DNA from 2 places in the Nesterenkonia maliinae genome. Region 1 is predicted to be linked to the other one. Evidence: predicted binding sites of a transcription regulator. Region 1 holds the regulator's gene; the other holds the start of a gene.
What was found. The regulator LexA, encoded in region 1, represses DNA repair genes until DNA is damaged. The targets are predictions, from matches to a motif close to TCGAACANNTGTTCGA.
Positions count from the first base shown of each region.

Region 2: uvrA (excinuclease ABC subunit UvrA) is a predicted target of LexA. The motif match lies at 2,304-2,319, and genes of this name have one in related genera.

Region 1 covers NZ_JBIMEY010000001.1:947,616-953,683, forward strand. Annotated here, with positions in the region: gene hisH (imidazole glycerol phosphate synthase subunit HisH) at 1-359, opposite strand, end outside; gene hisB (imidazoleglycerol-phosphate dehydratase HisB) at 356-973, opposite strand; gene ACHAA4_RS04310 (histidinol-phosphate transaminase) at 1,012-2,151, opposite strand; gene ACHAA4_RS04315 (LysM peptidoglycan-binding domain-containing protein) at 2,240-2,605, opposite strand; gene lexA (transcriptional repressor LexA) at 2,841-3,560, shown strand; gene ACHAA4_RS04325 (CapA family protein) at 3,585-4,925, opposite strand; gene ACHAA4_RS04330 (ATP-dependent DNA helicase) at 5,056-6,068, opposite strand, start outside.
Region 2 covers NZ_JBIMEY010000001.1:669,890-675,957, reverse strand. Annotated here, with positions in the region: gene ACHAA4_RS03105 (HEAT repeat domain-containing protein) at 1-866, shown strand, start outside; gene ACHAA4_RS03100 (glycosyltransferase family 2 protein) at 856-2,262, shown strand; gene uvrA (excinuclease ABC subunit UvrA) at 2,429-5,344, shown strand; gene ACHAA4_RS03090 (lysophospholipid acyltransferase family protein) at 5,423-6,068, shown strand, end outside.

The DNA.
Region 1 (6,068 bases):
ACCACCGCGTCCTCGGGCAGCGCGGTGACCTCTCCGGGCCATTCCCCCAGCCCTTCGGCGGGGATGCCGTGTTCGACGCCGCGGTCGAACATCACCTGGTGGCCCACGCAGATGCCGAGTACCGGGCGCGACCCGGCGATCCGGCGTCCGATCCAGCGGGGCCCGTCGATCTCGCGCAGCGCTGACATGACGGCGGCGAAGGCACCCACACCGGGCACGACCAGCCCGGAGGCGTTGAGCACGGCGTCGGTGTCCTTGGTCAGGGTCACGTCCGCACCGGCGCGCTCGAGCGCCCGGACCGCAGAGTGGATGTTGCCGGACCCGTAGTCCAGGACGACGACGTCGGGCTTGCCGCTCACAGGGCACCCTTGGTGGAGGGGATCTCATCGGTGCGCGGGTCGGACTCCACGGCCTCGCGCAGCGCGCGGGCGAAGGCCTTGAACTGGGCCTCCACGATGTGGTGCGGGTCGCGACCGCCGAGCAGGGTCATGTGCAGGCAGATCCCGGAGTGGTAGGTGATCGCCTCGAAGACGTGGCGGGTCATGGATCCGGTGAAGTGTCCCCCGATGAGGTGGTACTGCTGCCCCTCGGGCTCCCCGGAATGGACCAGGTACGGCCGGCCTGAGACATCGACCACTGCCTGGGCCAGCGCCTCGTCCAGCGGGATGGTCGCATTGCCGAAGCGGCGGATGCCGCGCTTGTCCCCGAGCGCGACGCGCAGCACCTCGCCCAGGACGATGGCGGTGTCCTCGACGGTGTGGTGCACGTCGATGTGGGTGTCGCCGGAGGCTTCGACGTCGAGGTCGATCAGCGAGTGCCGGGACAGTGCGGTGAGCATGTGGTCATAGAAGGGCACACCGGTGCTGATGTTCGAGGTGCCGGTCCCGTCGAGGTCCATCCGGACCTTGACGCTGGACTCGCTGGTGACACGTTCCATCTGGGCGATGCGCCCGGAGATCAATTCTGCTCCCATAACTCCTGCTTGGTGGTGGGGTACGCCAACGTCTCAGTCTACGCGGTGGTCCTGGTGATGAATCGCTTGAGTGAGGCCAGGAAGTCCGAGGTCTCTTCCTCGGTGCCGGCGGTCACGCGCAGGTGTCCGGGGATGCCGACGTCGCGGATCAGGATGCCGTCCTCGAGGAGGTGCTGCCAGGCGGCCTTCTCATCGGTGAGTCCGCCGAAGAACACGAAGTTCGCGTCCGAGGGCGCCGGGTGCAGCCCCATCTGCTCCAGGGTGGTGACGATGCGGTCGCGCTGCTCCTTGATCCGTTCCACATTGGCCATCAGCGTGGCCGAGTGGTCCAGGGCGGCGACGGCGGTCGCCTGGGTCACGGCGGAGAGGTGATAGGGCAGCCGGACCAGCCGCATGGCGTCGGTGACCTCAGGGGCCGCGGCCAGGTAGCCCAGTCGACCCCCGGCCAGCGCGAAGGCCTTGCTCATGGTGCGCGAGACGATCAGACGCTCCCGTCCGGGCAGCAGGGCCAGGGCCGAGCCGGTTCCGGACTGGCGGAACTCGCCGTAGGCCTCGTCCACCACCACCATGGTGTCGGACTCCTGTGCCGCGGCGTAGGCCGCCTCCACGGTCTCCAGGGAGAGGGCGGTGCCGGTGGGGTTGTTCGGGGAGCACAGGATCACCACATTGGGGCGGTGCTCGCGGATCTGCGCCGCGACATCCTCGGGCGTCTGGGTGAAGTCCTCGGCGCGGGTGCCGGCGATGTACTCGCTGTAGGTGCCTCGGGCGTAGAGCGGGTACATGGAGTAGGTCGGAGGAAAGGAGAGCACCGAACGGCCGGGGCCGGCGAAGGCCTGCAGGATGTGTTGCATGATCTCGTTGGAGCCGTTGGCCGCCCAGATGTGCTCGTCGGTCAGCTCAGCCGGCTCACCCTCGGAGGCGAGGTCTCGGTTCAGGTACTCGGCGAGCTTCTGGCGCAGGACCGAGAACTCCCGGTCCGGGTAGCGATTGAGCTGGGCGGCCGCGGCGCGGACTTCCTTGCCGATGGCGTCGACCACGTCTGCTGGGACGTCGTAGGTGGTCTCATTGACATTGAGCATCGCCTTCACGCTCAGCTGCGGGGCTCCATAGGGTTCTTGACCCTGGAGCTCTTCACGCAGCGGCAGACGGGACAGGTTCCGGGAGCGGGATGAAGTCACCGGGACATTCTAGCCGGGCGGGCCGTGCTGATCTGGGCTCCGAGCCGGGGGCCCAGAGGGGCAGCCCGGACGGGACTGGTCAGTCGACTCAGTCGACCGGGACGAAGAGTTCCTGGCCGGGGGTGAGCTCGGAACCGTTGAGATCGTTGAGCTCGGCGATCTGACCGATGAGCACCTGGGTGTGCTCGTCAGAGTCCACCGAAGCTGCCACGCTCCACAGGGTGTCCCCCGCGCCGATGGTGACGACTTGGGCGTCCACCCCGGGAACATCACCGGATGACGCCTGTGCCTGATTGAGCAGCGAGGTGGCCAGCATCAGCGCTCCGAGCAGCGCGATGGCCAGGGCTGCCAGCACCGGAAGGCCCAGCAGGAGGAAGCGACCGCGGCGAGTGAGGTGCACTGCCGGAGCCGGTGCGGAGTCGACAGGTGCAAGTGCAAGCTGTGCTGTACTCATGGGGAAGAACCTCTCATTCGAACGTGTGTACTATTTCTAGCACATAGTTTCGAATCTTGACCAGACTCGCCGCAGAATCAATGGAATCTCTCTACGATTTCGAGTAACCTGAGCGCCAAGTTCGAAGTGATCTTCGAAGCGAATCTCACTGTGAACAGTCCATCAGCAGGGTCTGACATGGATGCTGACACAGGGCGGATGCGGCGGACGGCTCGGCACAACTATGGAGGCAGCAATGGCGCAGAACACCAAGGACTCATCGGCAGCGCCGCGACTGACTGATCGGCAGCGGCAGATCGTCGACGTCATCCAGGAGTCGCTGGCCGAGCGCAGCTACCCGCCGTCCATGCGAGAGATCGGCGACGCCTGCGGACTCGCCTCGCTGTCCTCGGTGACCCACCAGCTGGCCCGCCTGCAGGAGCTCGGTTACCTCAGACGAGTTCCCGGACGGCCGCGCGCCATGGAGGTGCTGCGCGACTCAGCCGGCGCCCCGGTGCTCAGCGAACAGGCCCAGGAGGCCGAAGCTGCGGCTCGCGACTCCGTGGTGGACCTGCAGGGCTACCGCACACAGTCGGACAGCAGGATCTCTGAGATCCCCGTCGTGGGACAGATCGCCGCCGGTGGACCGATCCTGGCCGATCAGCAGGTTGAGGACATCATGCCCCTGCCGCGGCAGCTCACCGGCGAGGGCGAGCTGTTCATGCTCCAGGTCCGCGGTGACTCGATGATCGAGGCCGGGATCTTCGAGGGCGACTGGGTCGTCGTGCGGCGGCAGAGCACCGCGGAGAACGGTGACATCGTCGCCGCGCTGCTCGATGACGAGGCGACGGTCAAGACGCTCAAGCGCCGCGACGGACATGTCTGGCTGCTGCCGCAGAACCGGCAGTACGAACCGATCCTGGGCGACGAGTCCACGATCATGGGCAAGGTCGTCACGGTGCTGCGCAGCCTCTGAGCCGTTGGAGATCTCGGCGGCCGCCTAGTCCCCGCGCGGCACGACCGTGGGTTCCGCACCCGTGGGGGTGGGTGGGTGCTCACGAAGGTTCTGTTCGGTCATGACGTCCAGGAGCCGCGACCATCGTTCGTCAACGGTCCGCTCGCTGAGCTGCACGCGCTCCGGGACGTCGCCCTCCGCGAGTTCCTGCAAGGGCCAGATCCCGCGGTGCAGCTCCTCATCGGTGGGGCCTCGATCTACGGTGACGGGCAGCCAGTCAAACCCGGTGACGCGTGCGTCGTCATCCGTGGCCTCGACCGTTGCGTAGACCACGGTCCCGCTGGCAGTCTCCACGACGCAGCAGGCCTCGTCCTGGTTGGAGAGGAAGTTGCCCATGGACCACACCACCCACATGCCCTCGTCCGACGGGCCACCGTCGAGCTGCTCCACCGGCTGGGGGGTGTGCGAGTGGCTGCCGAAGACCACGTCGATCGCGCCATCGGCGGCGAGCTGCTCACCGTACTCGCGCTGCTCTTGATTGGGCGCGTCAACATACTCTTCGCCCCAATGAACAGACGCGACGACGATGTCGGCGCCGTCCTCCCGGGCTTGCGTCGCCTGATCGGTGAGCTCCTGAGGGCTGACATCAGAGACCCGCCACAGTTCATCGTCCTGCGGCCGGTATTGCTGGTTGTGCAGCATCGAGGTGGCCAGGTGAGCCACGGTGACCTCTCGCCCGCCGCGTTCCATCGTGTAGAGCTGAGGTCGGGTGGCTTCGGCCTCGGTGCGTGCCGTGCCCGCATGTCCCAGGCCGGCGGCGTCGAAGACCTCGAGTGTGCGTTCCGCACCGGCCGTTCCCTGGTCCAAGGAATGGTTGTTGGCGGTGGAGCACCCGTCGAAGCCCACCGCGGCGAGATCTCCGGCGAGCTCCGGCGGGGCCGCGAAGACCGGGTATCCACTCGGCTCCACGCCCTCTGGAGCGATCGGCACTTCCAGCCCGCAGAGCGCGAGGTCGGCGCCGCTGATGAGGTCTCGGACTCCGCCCATCATCGGCGCAAAGGCGTAGTCGGCGTCCTCGGCCAGCGCGGCTGCCGTGTCGATCAGCGGACCGTGGATGAGGATGTCCCCAGTGCCAGCGATGGTGAACTGCGTCGACTGAGGTTCGTCCGTCTCCACCGGGCTGGTTGCCTCGTTGCCGGCATCAGGCTGCGCGGTGCCGGGCTGCGTGGAGTCAGGCTCCCCGGTGTCAGGCTGTGCGGTGTCGGGGGCAGGCTGAGCCGGGTCATCTTCGGTGCTCTCGGCGCAGCCCGCCAGCGTAAGCGCTGCCGTGAGCACCCAGAAGGCGTGCACGAGGCGTGGGCGTCTGGTGCGTTCGGGATGCTGCATGGTCTGTGTGCCTCCTGGGGCCACCCGAGGTGTTGATCGAAGCGCCCCCTGAGCGTGGGCGTCTGGTTGATGCTGCTGCCGATGCTCGGTGGTCACCTGTGGGGAGGCGGTTGCCGAAGCTGAGGTCCAGCTACTTGTCTCGTTCCGCCAGCCGAGCCAGAGCCCCTCGAGCGAGGTCCCCGTTGACGGTCGGCCAGAAGTCGGGCATCGACTGCTTGAGGAACCCGCCATAGCGCGCCGTGGCCAGGCGTGAGTCCAGGATGGCCAGCACTCCCTTGTCCTCGCCGGTCCGGATCAGTCGCCCTGCGCCCTGGGCCAGCCGGGTGGCGGCGTGGGTTGCGGCGACCTGCATGAACCCGTTGCCTCCGTGCTTGGTGACTTCCTGGCTGCGGGCACTGACCAGCGGGTCGTCCGGGCGGGGGAACGGAATCCGGTCGATCGCGACCAGTCGGCAGGAGCGCCCGGGGACGTCTACGCCCTGCCAGAGGCTCATGGTGCCGAACAGGCAGGTCTCTTCGTCCTCGGCGAAGGCGCGGACCAGCGAGGACATGGTCGAGTCGCCCTGGCAGAGGATCGGGATGTCCAGGCGCTGCCGCAGATCCTCGGCGGCCTCCTCGGCGGCGCGCCGGGAGGAGAACAGCGCCAGGGTCGCACCCTTGGACGCTTCGATGAGCCCGGCCAGCTCGTCGCGCTGGGCCTGGGCGGTCTTCATCGACGGCGGCGGCAGGTGCTTGGCCACGTACAGAACCCCCTGCTTGGGGTAGTCGAAGGGGCTGCCCACGTCCACGGCGTCCCAGGCCGGGGCCTTCTCCCCCGCCAGACCCAGGGACCCGGCGACAGGGTCGAAGCTGTCCCCGATGGTCAGCGTCGCGGAGGTCAGCACCACGGTGCGATCGCCGAAGAGCCCCTCGCGCAGCCGTCCGGCCACCGAGGTCGGGGCGACGTAGATCAGCGGGGATTCATCCAGGTCAGCCTCCTGATAGCCGCGTCCCGGCACGAAGGCGCCGGGTCGGTTCAGCCAGACCACGTCGGGAGTGTCCGGGGATTCCAGGATCCGGTTGGCCGTGTCGAGCACGGCCTGCATCCGGGACCTGGCGGTGCTGCGCCCGGGGTCGGCCTCGGCGTCGCCGGTGGGCTTGGAGT
Region 2 (6,068 bases), 280 kb from region 1:
TGGTCACTGATCAGGATGAAACAGTCCGTGCCGTCGCTGCGCGCGCTCTGGCGCAGCTCGGGACACCACAGGCGGTGGAGATCTTGGTACGTACCCTCGATGATCCCTCCGAGTTGACGCGATTGCGCATCGCGGAGAACCTGCATCGGCTCGGGAGCCAAGCCCTTCCCCAGCTCATCGCACACGTAGAAAGAAGGCTCGTCCACGACGTCGGAAACGGGGAGAAGGGGCTCCTCGCCGTGCTCAGCGTGCTCGGCGGGACACGTTCCTACCAGGCCCGCCCGGTCCTGCGTGAAACCATCGAAGTGGCGCAGAGTGTGGCGGTGCGTGCTGGAGCTGTCCGGGCGCTGGGCCGTTGCGGCGGGCCCAGCGATGTGCGGCTGCTGAGCGCGTGTTCCAAGGACGGTCATTGGGAGGTCCGTCAACAGGCGGCCCATGCCCTGAGGTCAATCGGGGACACCTCGGGGATTCCAGCCCTCGGAAAACTGATGGCAGATGAGATGTGGACCGTGCGTACCGCGGCAGCAGAAGCCCTCGCAGGAATGGGCCTGATCGGAGAGGACGCGTTGGTCAGGTTCGCAGGCTCTCGAGACGCCCACGTTCGAGACCAGGCAGTGACGGCTTTAGAGGCCAGTGGCGCCACTGCCAGGTTAGTTCAGGAACTGGCCCTTCAGGGCCCGACGGGAACCCGCGCGCGAACCGCGATATCGACCCTCGTCAATGCTGGGGCGACACGACACCTCACCGACCTGGCCACCGAGCTTAGCCATACCGAACGCGAAACTCTGGGTCGCATGCTGCAAGTGCCTGCCCCATCTGAAGATGAACGCCTGGAACGAGAAGTAGGGGTCGAGAATGACGGTTGAGGGTTTCGTACTGGCCGTCAACTACGCCATACTCGGTTACTTCTTTCTCCTTAATGGCTTCTATCTGATGCTGTATGTCATTTCATTTCGGGTCGTCTCAGACTACGCGCGGCGGGAAGTGTTTTCGGGATTCTCAGAGCTCGCGAACTCGCAATACTCTCCCGGGGTCTCGCTGATCGTCCCTGCATATAACGAGGAAGCCACCATCGCGGCAAGCGTCCGCTCATTCCTCGCCCTGAACTACCCGACATTCGAGATCGTCGTCGTCAACGACGGCTCCCGTGATCGCACCGTCGACATCCTGCGCAAGGAATTCGAGCTCAAAGCGTCAGACCAGTCAATCCAGAAAGAGCTGCAGACGCAGCCGATAAAGGCCGTCTACACCTCGGCGACGGATAATATCCTGGTCGTCGACAAGGACAATGGTGGAAAGGCCGACGCGCTGAACGCGGGAATCTGCGCCGCCCGCTACCCCTTGATCTGTTGCATCGACGCTGACGTCATCCTCGAAGAAGATGCCCTCCTGCGTCTAGCGCGTCCCATGATCGAATCCAGCGATGTGGCTGCGGTGGGGGGCATCGTGCGCGTCGCGAATGGATGCACCGTGGAAATGGGGCGGGTCATCGATGTGAAGACCTCTCGGCAGGCGCTGCCGAACTTTCAGATCGTGGAGTACCTGCGAGCCTTCCTCGCTGGCCGCACCGGGTGGAGCTCACTCAACGCCATGCTGATCATCTCCGGGGCTTTCGGCATGTTCCGGCGACACGACATCGTGGCAGCCGGCGGCTACGCGAGCGACACCGTGGGCGAAGACATGGAGCTCGTGACTCGGCTGCACAAGACGCTCCGAAGGGCCCAGCGCAAGGAGCGAATAGTCTTCGTGCCAGATCCCGTCGCCTGGACCGAAGTCCCCAGCTCCCTCCGGGTTCTGCGGCGGCAGCGCGATCGGTGGCACCGAGGTCTGCTGGACACGCTTCATCGCCACCGCACCATGCTGTTCAATCCACGCTACGGAACGGTAGGCATGCTGGGGATGCCGTACTTCTTGTTCTTCGAGGCGCTGGGCCCAGTCATCGAACTCATAGGATATGCAGCATTCGCGATCGGATTGAGCCTAGGAATTCTCGACGTGAGTTTCGCGGTCGCATTCTTCGTCGCGGCTGTGGGGCTGGGGATAATATTGTCCCTCGCGGCAGTGCTCCTGGAGGAGATGCGACTACGCCGGTATCACCGATGGTCAGACCTCGCCAAGATCACCGCCTACGCAGTGTTGGAGAATTTCGGGTACCGGCAGATCAATACACTCTGGCGCGCTTTTGCCATCGTTACCTACCTGAGAAAAAACCAATCCTGGGGTGCCATGGAGCGACAGGGCTTTGACAAGCCGCCAGGATAACGACTGGGCGGGTCCCGGCGCATCGCCCCCCCCGTCTCGCTTCGAACGTTTGTTCGAGCGCGTCAGGGGTTCTACACTGAACGACGTGTCAGAGCGAGCAGCAGAAACAGCGATCATCGAATCCGTGGACGACTATTACGCCGAGGGTGCGCGAGAAAAATCCGCCATCAACGGCACGATCGGTCGTGCCGAGGCGGACCGGATTGTGGTCCAGGGTGCCCGCGAGCACAACCTCAAGGACGTCACGGTCGAGCTGCCGCGCAACTCGTTCATCGTCTTCACCGGCCTCTCCGGCTCCGGCAAGTCCTCGCTCGCCTTCGACACCATCTTCGCCGAGGGCCAGCGGCGCTACGTCGAGTCGCTCTCCGCCTACGCCCGGCAGTTCCTGGGCCGCGTGGACAAGCCCGACATCGACTTCATCGAGGGCCTCTCCCCAGCGGTGTCCATCGACCAGAAGTCCACCTCCAAGAACCCCCGCTCCACCGTGGGCACGGTCACCGAGATCCACGACTACCTGCGCCTGCTCTGGGCCCGGATCGGGATTCCGCACTGCCCCACCTGCGGGGAGAAGATCGAACGCCAGACCCCGCAGCAGATCGTCGACCAGGTCCTCGGCTTCCCTGAGAAGACCCGCTTCCAGGTCCTGGCCCCCGTGGTCCGCGGCCGCAAGGGCGAGTTCAAGGACCTCTTCCGCGACCTCGCCAGTGAGGGCTTCTCCCGCGCAATCGTCGACGGCGAGATCATCCAGCTCAGCGAGCCGCCCACGCTGGAGAAGACCTATAAGCACCAGATCGAGGTGGTCATCGACCGCCTGGTGATCCGCGAGGGCATGCGCCAGCGGCTCACCGACTCGGTGGAGACTGCGCTGAAGCTCGCCGACGGACGCCTGGTCATCGACCTGGTCGACCTCGACGACGACGGCGAACCCACCAACGACCGGGTCCCCGAAGGCCTCAAGGGCCCCAAGCAGCGGCCGTTCTCCGAGAACCTCGCCTGCCCGAACGAGCACCCGCTGCAGCTGGACGAGATCGAGCCGCGCTCCTTCTCCTTCAACAACCCCTTCGGCGCCTGCGAGGTCTGCTCCGGCATCGGCTCCAGCCTCGAGGTCGACATCGACCTTGTCATCCCCGATGACACGCTCTCCCTCGAGGGCGGCGCCATCGCCCCCTGGGCGCTGGGCAAGGCCTCCAAGGACTACTGGCTCCGGCTGATCACCGCGCTGTCCAAGGAGCTCGACTTCTCGGTGCGCACCCCCTGGAAGGACCTGCCCAAGAAGGCGCAGAAGGCGCTGCTGCACGGCCGCAACCACAAGGTCGTCGTGCAGTACCGCAACCGCTTCGGCCGCGAACGCACCTACTCCACCGGCTTCGAAGGCGTGCTCTCCTACATCTCACGCAAGCACCTCGAGGTGGAGTCCGACAACGCCCGGGACCGCTACGCGCAGTACATGCGCCAGGTCCCATGCCCGGCCTGCAACGGCCAGCGGCTGAACCCCGCCGCACTCGCGGTCACGGTGCAGGGCGCCTCGATCGCCGAGATCGCCCGGCTGCCGCTGGACAAGTGCGCCGAGTTCTTCACCAGCGTGGAGCTCTCCGCCCGCGACGCCGCCATCGCCGACCAGGTGCTCAAAGAGATCCTGGCCCGGCTGAACTTCCTGCTCGACGTCGGCCTGAGCTACCTGAACCTGGAACGCGCCGCCGGCACGCTCTCCGGCGGCGAGGCCCAGCGCATCCGGCTCGCCACCCAGATCGGCTCCGGCCTGGTCGGGGTGCTCTACGTCCTCGACGAGCCCTCCATCGGTCTGCACCAGCGCGACAACGCCCGGCTCATCCAGACCCTCACCCGGCTGCGCGACCTTGGCAACACCCTGATCGTGGTCGAACACGACGAGGACACCATCGCCGAGGCCGACTGGATCGTGGACATCGGACCCGGCGCCGGTGAGCGCGGCGGCGAGATCGTGCACTCCGGCTCCGTGCAGGGCCTGCGCGAGAACACCCACTCCATCACCGGCGACTACCTCTCCGGCCGGCGCAGCATCCCCGTGCCCACCACCCGCCGCCCGGTGGACAAGTCCCGGATGCTCAAGGTCGTCGAAGCCCAGGAGAACAACCTGGACAAGGTCTCCGTGGAGATCCCGCTGGGGATCTTCCTCTCGGTCACCGGCGTCTCCGGCTCCGGCAAGTCCACGCTGATCAACGAGATCCTGTACAAGTCCCTGGCGAACAAGCTCAACGGCGCCAAGCAGGTCCCCGGCCGCCACCGCCGGATCGACGGGATCGACGATCACCTGGACAAGGTGATCCACGTGGACCAGTCACCCATCGGGCGCACCCCGCGCTCCAACCCGGCCACCTACACCGGGGTCTTCGACCACGTCCGCAAGCTCTTCGCGCAGGCGCCCGAGTCCAAGACCCGCGGCTACCAGCCCGGCCGGTTCTCCTTCAACATCAAGGGCGGCCGCTGCGAGTCCTGCTCCGGCGACGGCACGCTGAAGATCGAGATGAACTTCCTGCCGGATGTCTACGTGCCCTGCGAGGTCTGCCACGGCGCCCGGTACAACCGCGAGACCCTCGAGGTGAAGTACAAGAACAAGAACATCGCCGAGGTGCTCGACATGCCGATCGAGGAGGCAGCAGAGTTCTTCGCCGCCTTCGCCCCGATCGCCCGGCACCTCAACACCCTGGTCGAGGTCGGCCTGGGCTACGTCCGGCTCGGCCAGTCCGCCACCACGCTTTCCGGCGGCGAGGCCCAGCGGGTAAAGCTCGCGTCTGAGCTGCAGCGCCGCTCCAACGGGCGCAGCGTCTACGTGCTGGACGAACCCACCACGGGCCTGCACTTCGAGGACATCCGCAAGCTGCTCCAGGTCCTGCAGGGACTCGTCGAGAAGGGCAACAGCGTGATCACCATCGAGCACAACCTCGATGTGATCAAGTCCTCCGACTGGGTCATCGACCTCGGCCCCGAAGGGGGCAGCGGCGGCGGGCTCGTCGTCGCCCAGGGGACCCCGGAGAAGGTCGCCTCCACCGCAGAGAAGACAGGTTCCCACACGGGCGCATTCCTTGCCGCACTGCTAAAGTGAGTGGGCCAGTTCACAGGCTGGACTTTTTTCATTTACGCAGGACGACGTCGCTGATCAGCGAGTAAGCGGAGGCACCAGGTGAGCACCACCCCCGAGGCGCAGGATTCTGAGCGCGTCGCCACCAATGATGCGGTCCGCAAGACCTTCGAGATCGCCGTAAAGCTCTCCTGCCGACCGGTCATCACCGGACTGGAGAACACCCCGGACGAGGGCGGCTTCATTGTCGCCTCCAACCACCTCTCCTTCCTGGACTCGGTGCTGATCCAGGCGCTGTTCCCGCGCACCGTGAGCTTCTTCGCCAAGGCGGAGTACTTCAACCAGACCGGGGTGAAGGGCCGCGCGATGAAGCTGTTCTTCGAATCCGTCGGCTCGGTCCCGGTGGAGCGGCAGCGCCAGTCCGCCTCGGTGGAGGCGCTCTTCGAGCTCGGCGCGATCGCCCAGGCCGGCCACGGCGTCGGGATCTACCCCGAGGGGACCCGCAGCCGCGACGGCCGGCTCTACCGCGGCAAGAACGGCGTCGGCTGGCTCGCCGTGGCCACCGGACTGCCCATCGTCCCGGTCGGGCTGCGCGGCACCGAGGCGCTGCAGAAGCCAGACTCCCGGATGGTCCGACCCCGGAAGTTCGAGATGCACGTGGGGGAGCCGCTGCAGTTCGAGAAGCTGGGCAAGAAGCACCCGTTGCCCGCCCGCCGGGCCGCCACCGAGGCGATCATGGACTCGATCG